Regions from separate parts of the Paramixta manurensis genome, predicted to be linked through region 3. Evidence: predicted binding sites of a transcription regulator. Region 3 holds the regulator's gene; each other region holds the start of a gene.

Region 1 (3,591 bases), 2.1 Mb from region 3:
CCAAATGACACTATCCATCACGCGCTGGTGGATTTCATCAGTCACCACCGGCGCCGGCGAATAGGCGCCCATACCACCGGTATTGGGGCCGGTATCGCCATCGCCCACGCGTTTATGATCCTGGCTGGTGGCCATTGGCAGAACATGTTCGCCATCGACCATTACGATAAAACTGGCTTCTTCACCATCCAGAAACTCTTCGATCACGATACGGTGACCGGCGTCGCCAAACGCATTGCCTGCCAGCATGTCCTGAATTGCGGCTTCGGCCTCTTGCAGCGTCATTGCCACAATAACGCCTTTACCGGCGGCAAGGCCATCAGCCTTGATAACGATCGGGGCGCCTTTACTACGCACATATGCAAGCGCGGGTTCGACTTCAGTAAAGTTTTGATATTCCGCGGTGGGAATATGGTGGCGGGCAAGAAAATCTTTGGTGAAAGCTTTGGAGCCTTCCAATTGTGCTGCTGCTTGCGTCGGGCCGAAAATGGTTAGGCCCGCCGCCCGGAAAGCATCGACAACGCCAATGACCAACGGCGCTTCAGGGCCGACAATGGTTAGGTCAATCTTTTCGCTCTGCGCAAAACGCAGTAGCGCCGGAATGTCCGTAGCGCTGATATCGACGTTTTGTAAGGCGGGTTCCAGCGCGGTTCCGGCATTACCCGGCGCGACAAATACCGTTTCAGCGAGTGGTGATCGGGACGCTTTCCATGCCAGCGCGTGCTCGCGGCCGCCATTACCAATGACTAAAATTTTCATCTTTAATGCTCCAGTGGCAATTAATGGCGGAAATGACGCATATCGGTAAAGATCATTGCAATGCCATGTTCATCGGCGGCGGCAATAACTTCATCATCACGAATTGACCCGCCGGGTTGAATTACGCAGCTGACGCCGACAGCCGCTGCGGCGTCAATGCCATCGCGAAACGGAAAGAATGCATCGGACGCCATCGCCGAGCCTTTTACTTCTAGCCCTTCGTCGCTGGCTTTGATACCGGCGATTTTTGCCGAGTAAACGCGGCTCATTTGACCGGCGCCAATGCCAATGGTCATGTTATCGCGCGCGTAGACAATCGCATTGGATTTAACGAATTTCGCGACTTTCCAGCAGAAGAGGGCATCACGCAGCTCTTTTTCGCTAGGCTGACGCTTGCTAACTACGCGTAACTGGCTTTCCGTCACCATACCCACATCGCGATCCTGTACTAACAGACCGCCATTAACCCGTTTAAAGTCGAGCCCTGTGGTTCGCTGTTGCCACTCTCCGCATGTCAGCACGCGCACGTTCTGTTTTGTTGCCGTAACGTTCAGTGCGGCGGCGCTGACGGAAGGCGCGATAATCACTTCAACAAACTGGCGGCTGATAATTGCCTGCGCTGTGGCCTCATCCAATTCACGGTTAAAGGCGATAATGCCGCCAAATGCCGAGGTCGGATCGGTTTTGTAAGCGTGCTCGTAAGCGTTAAGGATCGTCGCATCTACCGCGACACCGCATGGGTTGGCATGTTTAACAATCACACAGGCTGGTTCGTCAAAGGCTTTAACGCACTCCAGCGCCGCATCGGTATCGGCGATATTGTTATATGAGAGCGCTTTCCCCTGATGCTGCCGGGCGGTGGCAACTGAGGCTTCAGTAAGCCCCTCTTCTATATAGAAGGCGGCATCCTGGTGGCTGTTCTCGCCATAACGCATATCCTGCTTCTTAATAAAGTTCAGGTTTAGCGTGCGAGGGAAGCGCCCGGATGGCTGGTCGGTTTCGCCGTAATAGGCCGGGACCAGGCTGCCAAAGTAGTTAGCGATCATACTGTCATAAGCGGCAGTATGCTCAAACGCTTTGATAGCTAAGTCAAAACGTGTTTCGAGAGTGAGGGAGTTTTGCTGCGCATCCAGCTCGGCAATAATGGCCGCATAGTCGCTACTGTTTACTACGATGGCAACGTCTTTATGGTTTTTAGCCGCCGAGCGCACCATGGTTGGCCCGCCAATATCGATATTCTCAACCGCATCTTCTAGCGAGCAACCTTCACGGGCGACGGTTTGCGCGAAAGGATAGAGGTTAACGACCACCATATCGATCGGCGAGATATGGTGTTCCGCCATGATCGCATCATCCTGACCGCGACGTCCCAAAATTCCACCATGCACTTTCGGATGCAACGTTTTAACACGGCCATCCATCATTTCCGGGAAGCCGGTATAGTCGGATACTTCAGTAACGGGAAGACCGGCGTCAGCTAATAGACGAGCGGTACCTCCGGTAGAGAGGAGTTCGACCCCACGGTCTGAAAGTGCCTGGGCGAATTCGAGGATACCGGCTTTGTCAGACACGCTGAGCAGAGCGCGGCGTACAGGACGAGGTTGTTGCATGGTGATTGATCCCTTGGCTTTGGTTCGCAAATAAAGAGCGTTACCTCAAGCTTAGCGATATTTGCGTGCCAGGTTTGAGGTAACGCCCCGAAAAGGGGCATCCGTGACGTCGCGAGGCATTGTAGCGAAAACGTTTGCGCGATGCTCGTCTAAATTTAGTCTGGTTAATAAATGTGGATAAGTTTGTGTATAACCGGGTATAAACGCCGGTTTTGCTGTGGAATGCAGCGAACGGGCTTTTTTGGGTAAATTAGTGGTTGCGGGCGGCGGGAAACTCCCTATAATGCGCCTCCATCAACACGGCACAACGGCTTACAGGCCGCCGGGTTGAGAAAGCCGGAAACATTCGGCTAGCGAAAGAGAAAACTTCTGAAAAACGGGGTTGACTCTGCGGGAGGAAAGCGTAATATACGCCACCTCGCGACAGGCGGTTAAGCCGCTGTTCGCACTGCTCTTTAACAATTTATCAGACAATCTGTGTGGGCACTCGCAGGATTGATATCGCAAGCATCTGCGGATGCAACAAAATATCAAGTCTTGAAGAGTGACTACTGATTTTATAAACAGTTTTAATTCTTTGAGCATCAGACACTTTTAAATTGAAGAGTTTGATCATGGCTCAGATTGAACGCTGGCGGCAGGCCTAACACATGCAAGTCGAACGGTAGCGGGAAGAAGCTTGCTTCTTTGCCGACGAGTGGCGGACGGGTGAGTAATGTCTGGGGATCTGCCCGATGGAGGGGGATAACCACTGGAAACGGTGGCTAATACCGCATAACGTCGCGAGACCAAAGTGGGGGACCTTCGGGCCTCACACCATCGGATGAACCCAGATGGGATTAGCTGGTAGGTGGGGTAACGGCTCACCTAGGCGACGATCCCTAGCTGGTCTGAGAGGATGACCAGCCACACTGGAACTGAGACACGGTCCAGACTCCTACGGGAGGCAGCAGTGGGGAATATTGCACAATGGGCGCAAGCCTGATGCAGCCATGCCGCGTGTATGAAGAAGGCCTTCGGGTTGTAAAGTACTTTCAGCGGGGAGGAAGGGGTGAAGGTTAATAACCTTTGTCATTGACGTTACCCGCAGAAGAAGCACCGGCTAACTCCGTGCCAGCAGCCGCGGTAATACGGAGGGTGCAAGCGTTAATCGGAATTACTGGGCGTAAAGCGCACGCAGGCGGTCTGTTAAGTCAGATGTGAAATCCCCGGGCTCAACCCG
Region 2 (3,591 bases), 1.3 Mb from region 3:
AGAGTCTTTGCCAACCGGAATGGTAATGCCCAGCGCCGGACACAACTCCTCTCCCACTGCCTTGACCGCCTCGTAAAGACCGGCGTCCTCGCCTGGGTGCCCGGCTGCTGCCATCCAGTTTGCCGAGAGTTTAATGCGCTTTAACGCACCAATTTGCGTCGCCGCAATGTTGGTTAAAGCTTCGCCGACCGCCAAACGCCCGGATGCGGCAAAGTCGAGCAATGCCACCGGCGCACGTTCACCCAACGCAAAAGCTTCACCATAATAGCTATCCAGGCTGGCGGTGGTTACCGCACAGTTCGCAACCGGAATTTGCCACGGCCCCACCATCTGATCGCGCGCGACCATGCCGGTTACGCTCCGATCGCCAATGGTGACTAAAAAGGTTTTCTCCGCCACAGTCGGCAGATGAAGCACCCGTTTTACCGCCTCGGCCAGCACGATATCATCCCGTTGCAACGCGGTGCCCTGCACTTTTAGCGTGGTGACATCGCGCGTCATTTTTGGGGTTTTACCCAATAACACATCCAGCGGCATGTCGATGGGTTGATTATCAAAATGGCTATCAGACAGTGTCAGATGGCGCTCTTCGGTTGCCTCGCCAATTACCGCATAAGGCGCACGCTCACGAGCGCAAAGGTCGACAAACTGCGCGAGTTTTTCCGGCGCGACCGCCAGAACATAACGTTCTTGCGATTCGTTACACCAAATTTCCAGTGGGCTCATGCCCGGCTCATCGCTAAGAATATCGCGCAGCGTAAAGCGACCGCCGCGCCCGCCATCACTCACCAGTTCCGGCATTGCATTGGAAAGGCCGCCCGCGCCGACATCGTGGATAAACAGAATCGGGTTATCTTCGCCCAACTGCCAGCAGCGATCGATCACCTCCTGACAGCGACGCTCCATTTCCGGGTTATCGCGCTGTACCGAGGCGAAATCGAGGTCGGCATCCGACTGACCAGAGGCCATAGATGAAGCTGCGCCGCCGCCTAAACCGATATTCATCGCCGGGCCGCCTAATACCACCAGTTTCGCGCCAACGCTTATTTCACCCTTTTGCACATGCTCGGCGCGAATGTTGCCGATACCGCCCGCCAACATGATCGGCTTGTGGTAACCGCGCAGTTCAACACCGTTATGGCTATTAACTTGCTCTTCATAAGTCCGGAAATAGCCGTTGATAGCCGGGCGACCAAACTCATTGTTAAACGCCGCGCCGCCGAGCGGTCCTTCGGTCATAATATCTAGCGCGCTAACGATGCGCTCCGGCTTACCAAAATCTTGTTCCCACGGCTGCTCAAAACCAGGAATACGCAAGTTGGAAACCGAGAAGCCAACCAACCCCGCTTTTGGCTTCGCGCCGCGTCCGGTTGCGCCTTCATCACGAATTTCCCCGCCAGAACCCGTGGCGGCTCCCGGCCACGGTGAAATCGCCGTCGGGTGGTTATGGGTTTCTACTTTCATCAGAATATGTGTTTCTTCCTGATGAAAATCATAGAGGTCATTTTTCGCATCGGCAAAGAAACGCCCGACGGCTGAGCCCTCCATCACTGCGGCATTATCTTTATAGGCCGACAGCACGTAGTCCGGGGTTTTCTCGAAGGTGTTTTTGATCATTTTGAACAGCGATTTTGGCTGTGGCTGCCCGTCAATGACCCAATCGGCGTTAAAGATTTTATGGCGACAATGCTCCGAGTTAGCCTGAGCAAACATATACAGTTCAATGTCGTTTGGGTTGCGCCCCAGTTTCTCGAATGCCGCCTGCAAATAATCGATCTCGTCATCGGCTAATGCCAAACCCAGTTTCTGATTGGCGTCAACCAAGGCCTGCCGCCCCGCGCCTAAGACATCTACGCTTTGCAACGGCTGCGGCTGATGATGTGCAAATAACTGCCCGGCCTGCGCCAGTTCGCTATACACCGTCTCCATCATTCGGTCATGTAACAGCGCGGCAACCTGTTCCCACTGCGTTGGCGTCAACTGCGGCGCGGTGAGATAAAATGCCAGCCCGCGTTCCAAGCGTAAAACCTGAGTTAAACCGCAATTATGGGCGATATCCGTTGCTTTGGAAGACCAGGGCGATAAGGTGCCGGGACGTGGCGTAACCAGTAACAAGCGCCCTTGCGGCGTATGTTCGGCGAGAGAAGGGCCGTATTTTAACAGACGTTGCAAACGTTGTTGTTCATCAGCATTCAGTGGCGCGCTGACATCGGCAAAATGGACATACTCGGCGTAAATGTCACTCACCGGCAGGTGAGCATCCTGAAAACGGGCCAGCAGTTTGTTAATACGAAATGCCGACAGGGCGGGCGAACCACGCAGAATTTCCATCATAAGATCTCTCGTCTTCGAAGCGCCGGACGACGCTTCTTTGGGCGCAACAGGGAAAACGGGCGATATTATAGAGAATCCCCGCGCCCAACGAAACCGTTTGCGTAGAATTTATCGAGCCACGGATTAGGCTGAAAATTGCGCAAAACTTGCTGAATAAGTTGCTCTACGCCAGTTTGTTGCGCAAAATGCCCCACGCTCTGGGATTCCATACATAACAATAGCTGCCGTAAAAGACAGAGGCCCACGGGCCACCGAGAGATAACTATTTGAAACGCCTAAAAATTAATTATCTGCTGATCGGGCTAATCACGGTGCTGCTCGCGCTAGCCCTGTGGCCTTCGATCCCTTGGTATGGCGGATCGCAAGATAAGATTGCGCAGATAAAAGCGCGGGGAGTGCTGCGTATTAGTACCATTAACTCACCGCTAACATACTACACCATCAATAACGCCCCGGCCGGTATGGATTACGAGCTGGCAAAGCGTTTCGCCGATTATTTGGGCGTCAAGCTCAAAGTCACCGTCCGCCAGAACCTGAGCGATCTGTTTGACGATCTTGATGATGACAAAGCTGATGTGCTGGCAGCCGGTTTAATCTACAACCACGAGCGTCTGGAGCGGTTTCAGGCCGGGCCGAATTACTATTCGGTTTCACAGCAATTGGTCTACCGCATTAACCAGCCGCGCCCGAAAAATTTGGGCGATCTGAAGGGCCGTTTGGTGGTGCCTTCCGGTTCTGCCTATCTTTCTACGCTGCGTAATATGAAAGAGGCGCAATATCCCGATCTTGATTGGGCTATCGCCACCGATCAGGGGCCAAAAGCACTGCTGGAAGCGGTAGCCGATGGCAAAGTCCCTTACACTGTGGGCGATTCCATTACTATCAGCTTATTGCAACGTATTCACCCTCAGTTGGCGGTCGCCTTTGATATTACCGATGAGGAGCCGGTCACCTGGTATATGCAGCGCAATGACGATGATAGCCTGAACGCGGCGATGCTCGATTTTTTTAGCCAGATGGGCGAGGAAGGCGTAATGGCTCGGCTGGAGGAGAAATACCTCGGGCATGTCGGTACGTTTGATTACGTTGATACCCGGACATTCCTTAATGCGATAGATAATACCCTGCCCGCGATTAAGCCCATGTTCGAGAAATACGCTAGCGCCATTGACTGGCGCCTGCTGGCGGCCATTTCGTACCAAGAGTCTCACTGGAATCCGCAAGCAACCTCACCAACCGGTGTGCGTGGGCTAATGA
Region 3 (3,591 bases):
CTAACGCCTGATTGTGATCGGACCCAAGCCAAAGCCACCGACGCAGGGCTGGCGCCAAGTTGCGAGGCAACCTCCACCACGGTTTCAATAATGTCGTAATCCGCCTCACCAGGCACGCCAACCAGATTGGTACGTTTGGTATCAACATTCTCTGCGTTGCCACGTCTAAACTTTCCGCTCAGGAAACCGCTTTTCAGGGGCGACCAAGGCATGATCCCCATCCCCATCGCTTGTGCCATCGGGAACAATTCACCCTCGCTTGTTCGCTCTAGCAGCGAATACTCAAGCTGGAGCGCAATAATCGGCGCCCATCCCCGAAATTGAGCAAACATCTGCGCTTCGGCCGTTTTCCAGGCGGGAATGTCTGAGAAGCCGACATAACGAATTTTACCGGCGGTAACCAGATCGTCGAGACCGCGTAGTGTCTCCTCAATGGGCGCGGTTCGATCCCAGTTGTGCAACCAATAGATATCGATATAGTCGCACTGGAGCCGTTTCAAAGAGGCTTCGCATTGTTGGATAAGCGCTTTGCGCCCCGCCCCGCCGCCGTTCGGATCGCCCGGGTGCAGGTTGCAATAGAACTTAGTGCTAAGTACCAACGCATCGCGCCGAACGCGATTTTGGGTAAGGTAATCTCCGATAATTTGCTCAGAATGACCGGCAGTATAAATATTGGCGGTATCCACGAAGTTTCCTCCACGCGCCAGATATTCATCAAGCATAGCGAACGACTCTTCGGGGCTGGCTCCCCAGCCGAAGTCTTCACCGAACGTCATGGTTCCCAGACAATATGGGCTAACGCGCAATCCGGAACGTCCAAGTGTGACAAAGTGATTGAGAGGCATTGATTGCTCCTGTTCAGGTTAGAGAATGCAGCCAATGAGCTGCCGGTAAGTCGAGGGCGAGTGATCGCTTCCAACCGGAACAGACAGGGTATGTCGTCCTTAATCAGCGAAGAAGGCGTGTGCGTTCATTTCTTATGCGTGATAGTTCAAAGATGCCTGCAGCGAGGGGCGTGTCGGCACATAAAAAAACTGCACCTTACTTTGTTGGATGCCCAACATTTGGCGTGCAGCTCATCAATGATTTTTTATTTTCGCCAGCTTAGTGCATAACCGCCGTCAGGCTAAAAGCCACAATCACCAGTAAAGCAGCGACGGTTGTAAACAATGAAAACTTTAGATCGGTTGACATGTTTCGCTCCTGAAAGACCTTACAAAGGGTAATTGAATAGATTTTCGCACAGTTGCCGGTAAAAATCTCGTCTTATGCTCACAGCCTTGATAGAATTTCGTTTTTCCGTTGCGCAACAACCGTCGCATTCGGTTGTTGGCTGCCTGTTCCCGGTGTTCCACCTTCCTGATATGACTCAGAAAGCCACCCTAAAACATGAATAACGCCGGGTCGAAAAGCTAAATTGACGCAAACGATTAACATTCAGTTTATCAGCCAGTTGCGATAAACCAGGAGTACCATTTTAATGGCAACAATTAAAGATGTGGCGAAACGCGCCGGGGTTTCGACCACCACCGTTTCACATGTCATCAATAAAACCCGTTTCGTAGCCGAAGAGACGCGGGAAGCGGTGCAGGATGCGATTAAAGCGCTGCACTATTCGCCGAGCGCGGTCGCACGCAGCCTTAAGGTTAATCACACTAAGTCGATCGGCCTGTTGGCCACCTCAAGCGAAGCGCCCTATTTTGCCGAAATTATTGAGGCGGTCGAAAACCGCTGTTTTGAGCGTGGCTACACTCTCATCCTTGGCAATGCGCATAACGATTTGCAAAAACAGCAGGCCTACCTGTCAATGATGGCGCAAAAACGCGTCGACGGGTTGCTGGTAATGTGTTCGGAATATCCGAACGATTTATTAAAAATGCTGGAAGAAAACCGTTCTATTCCGATGGTGGTGATGGATTGGGGCGAATCACGCGGCGACTTTACCGATACGGTGCTGGATAACGCTTTTGAAGGCGGCTATTTGGCAGGTCGCTATCTTATTGAGCGTGGTCACCGTGATATTGGGGCGATTCCCGGCCAGATGGAGCGAAATACCGGCGGCGGTCGTCACGCCGGCTTTCTGAAAGCATTGGCTGAAGAGAATATCCCGGTGCGCAACGAATGGATTGTTCAGGGCGATTTTGAGCCAGAATCAGGCTACCAAGCTATGCAACAGATTCTCTCGCAAAAACAGCGGCCTACAGCTGTATTTTGCGGCGGCGATATTATGGCGATGGGCGCGATTTGCGCCGCCGATGAACTGGGGTTACGCGTCCCACAGGATATTTCGGTGATCGGGTATGACAACGTGCGCAACGCGCGTTATTTCGCGCCAGCATTGACCACCGTACACCAGCCTAAAGAGCAGTTAGGCGAAACCGCTTTCGATATGCTGCTTGACCGTATTATCAACAAACGCGAAGAGCCGCAAACTATTGAAGTTCATCCCCATCTGGTCGAGCGCCGCTCGGTTGCCGATGGCCCGTTCCTTGATTACCGGCGGTAACGCTTAATGCTGCGGGCAGCGCCGCTGTCCGCAACACGACGCGATGGGCGTTAGGTTCCCTTCTCTTCACGTAACCACTCCTCATTCAACGTCTCTCCGGTGCCAAGATAGCTCAATAACCATGTCAGCGCCGGAGACGTATCCTGCTCGATCCAACTCACGCAGCAGGGGCTGTCGGGAAAACGTGTCGCCAGATTTAGCTCATGCAAATGCCCCGCGGCTAACCACGGCGCGGCGAAGTGCCCGGGCACCATCCCGACGCAAAGCCCGGCCTGTAAGCAATCGAACCCGGTTTCCCAATCCGGTACCACCAGACGCCGCTGATTGTCCAACGTCCAAGTGGTTCGTCGCGGTAAGGCGCGTGAGGTGTCCTCCAGTACCAGTGATGGCCAGGCGCGAATGACTTCATCATCCAGCACATCGCGATAGCTGGCTAATGGGTGTGTGGCGCTTACCACGCAACGCCAGTTCAGGGTGCCCATGTCGCGGAAGGCGAAACGGCCACCGACCGGAATGGCCTGAGTTGCCCCAATAGCCACTTCAACTCGCCCATCTGCCAGCGCATCCCAAACCCCATTAAAGACTTCCGGTGAAACCAGCAGTTCCATATCCGGGAAGTGGCGGTAAAAATCCAACACCAGTTGACGCGTTCGCTGTGGTTTTACAATCCTATCGACCGCAATGCTCAACTGACCTCGCCAGCCATTAGCTACCTGCTGACACTGACGCCGCGTGGCAAGCATTTTTTTGATAACACCACGGCTTTCGCGAATAAATAGCGCGCCGGCATCGGTCAGAACCACATCGCGATGCCGCCGCTCAAACAAGCTTACCGCCAACCACTCCTCCAGTTGCCGTACCGTATAACTGACGGCGGAGGGAACGCGATGAAGCTCATTTGCCGCTGCGGTAAAACTGCCAGTACGCGCAACGGCATCAAGTACTTCGAGAGAATATTCAGACCACATTTTTTGCCTGCAATTTTTTTGATAGCAATGTGCAAATATTAGCGTTTCACAAGCACTCTTGCACCCCTTTACACTCTGCGGCGTTAAAATCACCTGTAATAATAAAAGAGTTGTTTA
Region 4 (3,591 bases), 440 kb from region 3:
CGGCGTGGGCAAAAAACTTGGGGACACGCGTCGGCATACTCTGCATCCAGCACCATAATTTCGCTGGTAGTGCTACTGCTGAGCGCAATCAGAATAAAATGTTCAGAGGTGGTTTTATGCACGCTAACGTAGAAAGTATCATCTTGCTCTTCATACACTAGCTCATCTTCAGTTTGCGGCTTACCAATGGTATGACGCCAAACCTGCCACGGTAACAAGGTTTGCTTTGCTTTGCGGACGTAATAGAAAGTTTGGCTGTCATTAGCCCAGGCAAAGCTGGATGAGACGTTGGTCAACACCTCGGGATACCAGTTGCCATTGGTCAGATTACGAAAGCGGATGCCATATTGGCGGCGCGAAAGAAAATCCTCCGCCAGCGCCATAATGGTGTTATCCGGGCTGATCCCCAACCCGCCCATGGTATAGAACTCGCTGTGCGCCGCACGCTGATTGGCATCCAGCAAAATTTCCCACTCATCCGGCGTTGAGGTTCCCATCGGTTGACGCGTATAGACAGCGTACTCATTGCCCTGCTGATAACGGCTCTGGTAACGATACCCATTTTTTACATAAGGGACAGAGCTATCATCCTGCGGAACACGATCAACCATCTCCTTCAGCAAGCTATCCTGCAACGCCTGCTGTGAAGCCATGACATGGTGACCATACGCATTTTCCGCCTGCAAATAATCCAACACCGCCGGATCTTCGCGTTTATCGTCACGCAGCCAATAATAGTTATCAACCCGCGTATCGCCATGACACGTCATGGTCTTCGGAATCTTTTTTGCTTTAGGTGCCATCATAACCCATCAGAAGTGAAAGAAATCATTCTGTAAGGGTGGCACCCAACACTCTGATTGCCAAGCGCTAAACGGCAAAAACGCCCGGATTGTTAACCTGAAAGACTAAGCTGCCTGTATCGCCCGCACTTTTTTCGGGCTGACTTCCTTCTCCGCAGCATCAGCCGTTTGCTCCTGGTCTCCGCCGGTGATGTCCGGCAGTTTGCCACTGCGTAAAATGTGTTGTACCGCATCTTTCTGTTCCGCCAGATACAGCCCTAACGCCTCCCGCTGCTCCTCATTCAGCTCAACATCGCTCTGCGCCAGCCAGTCGGAGAAAACCTCTGCCATATCGAGCATTTTGTCCCAGGCTTCCGCCTCTTTTTTGCTGGCAAACGTCATTTTCTTCTCACCTTTTCTGACCACCACATAATTAATTTCAACCGCCATACCTCACCCCCATCAACTGTGTTTATATACAGTATATCAGTATATTTTTTTCATGCAACGCCGCAACGCAGATGTCTACGCAATCGTTTTCGTTTATACTGCGCGCGTTTTTTCTCTTACTTCAGGCAGGAATTATGACAACTTTCGGAACCGCGCTACGCCCCGCCGCCACGCGCGTGATGCTATTAGGCTCAGGTGAATTGGGTAAAGAAGTGGCCATTGAATGTCAGCGCCTTGGCGTTGAAGTGATTGCCGTTGATCGCTATCCCGATGCTCCTGCTATGCATGTCGCCCACCGCAGTCATGTAATTAATATGCTGGATGGCGAAGCGCTGCGCGCGCTGGTAGCGCAAGAGCGTCCGGATTTTATCGTGCCTGAAATTGAAGCCATTGCTACCGATACGTTAATTGAGCTGGAAAAACTGGGACAGCAGGTGGTGCCTACCGCACGCGCCGCACAATTAACCATGAACCGTGAGGGTATCCGCCGCCTGGCCGCGGAAGAACTGGCTCTGCCCACGTCAGATTATCGTTTTGCCGATAGTCAGCAAGCTTTTACTCAAGCGGCGCAAGAGATCGGCTTCCCCTGCATTATTAAACCGGTCATGAGTTCATCCGGCAAAGGACAAAGCTTTATTCGTGATGCCTCCCAGCTTGATGCCGCGTGGGAATACGCGCAACAAGGCGGACGGGCAGGCGCCGGGCGGGTCATTGTCGAAGGGGTGATAAAGTTTGATTTTGAAATTACTTTGCTAACCATTAGCGCAGTGGATGGCATCCATTTCTGTGCGCCGATCGGCCATCGGCAGGAAGATGGCGATTACCGTGAATCCTGGCAGCCGCAGCGCATGAGCGAAATCGCTTTAGCACGCGCGCAGGCGATCGCCGAAAAAGTGGTTCGCGCACTTGGCGGTCGGGGACTATTTGGTGTCGAATTATTTGTTTGTGGCGATGAAGTCATTTTTAGCGAAGTCTCGCCACGGCCGCATGATACCGGCATGGTGACCCTTATCTCGCAAGATCTTTCCGAGTTTGCCCTGCATGTACGCGCTCTGCTTGGGTTGCCAATTGGCGGCATACGTCAATATGGCCCGGCGGCGTCAGCGGTGATTTTACCGGAACTGGAGAGCGATGATGTGCAGTTCACCGGCCTCTCAGAAGCGCTCGGCGCAGGGTTACAGTTGCGCCTGTTCGGTAAGCCTGAAATTCGCGGTAAACGGCGGATGGGCGTGGCGCTGGCTAGCGGTGAGACCGTAGAAGATGCCGTTGCGCGTGCAATTCGCTGTGCGGCAAGCGTCGAGGTATCCGGCTAAGGCTAACCGGGGCCATTAATATGGCCCCGGTAACCGTTATTGCGCGCCCGCCACCGCTTCGCGCGCGAGTTCCGTAATCCTTGCATAGTCTCCGGCTTCCAGCGCATCCGCCGGCACCAGCCAAGAGCCGCCAATACACAGCACACTTTTCAACGCCAGATAATCGCGATAGTTAGCCAGCGAAATACCGCCGGTTGGGCAAAAGCGAACCTGTGGGAAGGGGCCGCCAATCGCCTGTAGCGCTTTGATCCCGCCATTTGCTTCTGCCGGGAAGAACTTAAATTCGCGCAACCCATACTCCATGCCGGTCATTAACTCAGAGACGGTGCTGATACCGGGGATCAGCGGGATAGGCCCGTCAACCGCCGCTTGCAGCAAGGATTCCGTGATCCCTGGGCTAATCATGAATTGGGCGCCGGCTTCGGTAACTTCCGCCAGTTGTTGCGTATTAATTACTGTCCCGGCGCCAACGATGGCTTCCGGAACCTCCTGAATAATCGCACGCAATGCATCCATCGCTACCGGCGTGCGCAGCGTGACTTCCAGTACGCGAACTCCGCCCGCCACCAACGCCTTAGCCATCGGTACCGCATGTTCGGCTTTGTTCACTACGATAACCGGGACCACCGGACCAGTGGTTAAAATTTTCTCGGCGCTCGTTTTCCAGTTCTTCATTTCTCATTTTCTCCAGTCAGGCCGGCTGTCCGTCCCCTTGACCACAGCGGGCACATCTCACGCTTTCAGCGTCAGGCAGTAATAATGCTCTCTACCATACATGATTTTTTTAGCCAACGTCCACGCACTATCACTATTTTTGAAACTGCGGTTCATTTTTAAAACTTAGTAAGTTTAAGGCGAAAAAAAGCCCGCTATTCGCGGGCTCATCTAAACATGGCTTATTCAAACTCGTTCCAGGAACGGCCATCGCGCGTAATCATCGCGACTGATGCTACCGGCCCCCAAGTACCGGCCTGATACGGCTTCGGCGCTTCGTTATCGGCGGCCCAGGCATCCATAATAGAGTCAACCCATTTCCAGGCTTCTTC

What was found. The regulator PurR, encoded in region 3, represses purine synthesis genes. The targets are predictions, from matches to a motif close to CANGCAAACGTTTGCNTG.
Region 1: a site for PurR is predicted at 2,493-2,510, ahead of purH (bifunctional phosphoribosylaminoimidazolecarboxamide formyltransferase/IMP cyclohydrolase). Genes of this name have one in related genera too.
Region 2: a site for PurR is predicted at 2,421-2,438, ahead of purL (phosphoribosylformylglycinamidine synthase). Genes of this name have one in related genera too.
Region 4: a site for PurR is predicted at 1,309-1,326, ahead of purT (formate-dependent phosphoribosylglycinamide formyltransferase). Genes of this name have one in related genera too.

Annotation. Positions count from the first base shown of each region.
Region 1 covers NZ_CP054212.1:4,270,478-4,274,068, reverse strand. Annotated here, with positions in the region: gene purD (phosphoribosylamine--glycine ligase) at 1-759, opposite strand, end outside; gene purH (bifunctional phosphoribosylaminoimidazolecarboxamide formyltransferase/IMP cyclohydrolase) at 780-2,369, opposite strand; rRNA gene PMPD1_RS20530 (16S ribosomal RNA) at 2,966-3,591, shown strand, end outside.
Region 2 covers NZ_CP054212.1:3,477,125-3,480,715, forward strand. Annotated here, with positions in the region: gene purL (phosphoribosylformylglycinamidine synthase) at 1-2,334, opposite strand, end outside; gene mltF (membrane-bound lytic murein transglycosylase MltF) at 2,601-3,591, shown strand, end outside.
Region 3 covers NZ_CP054212.1:2,196,949-2,200,539, reverse strand. Annotated here, with positions in the region: gene PMPD1_RS10695 (aldo/keto reductase) at 1-845, opposite strand, end outside; gene cydH (cytochrome bd-I oxidase subunit CydH) at 1,105-1,194, opposite strand; gene purR (HTH-type transcriptional repressor PurR) at 1,481-2,506, shown strand; gene punR (DNA-binding transcriptional activator PunR) at 2,557-3,474, opposite strand.
Region 4 covers NZ_CP054212.1:2,640,261-2,643,851, forward strand. Annotated here, with positions in the region: gene PMPD1_RS12835 (prolyl oligopeptidase family serine peptidase) at 1-806, opposite strand, end outside; gene PMPD1_RS12840 (YebG family protein) at 909-1,232, opposite strand; gene purT (formate-dependent phosphoribosylglycinamide formyltransferase) at 1,367-2,545, shown strand; gene PMPD1_RS12850 (bifunctional 4-hydroxy-2-oxoglutarate aldolase/2-dehydro-3-deoxy-phosphogluconate aldolase) at 2,582-3,220, opposite strand; gene zwf (glucose-6-phosphate dehydrogenase) at 3,442-3,591, opposite strand, start outside.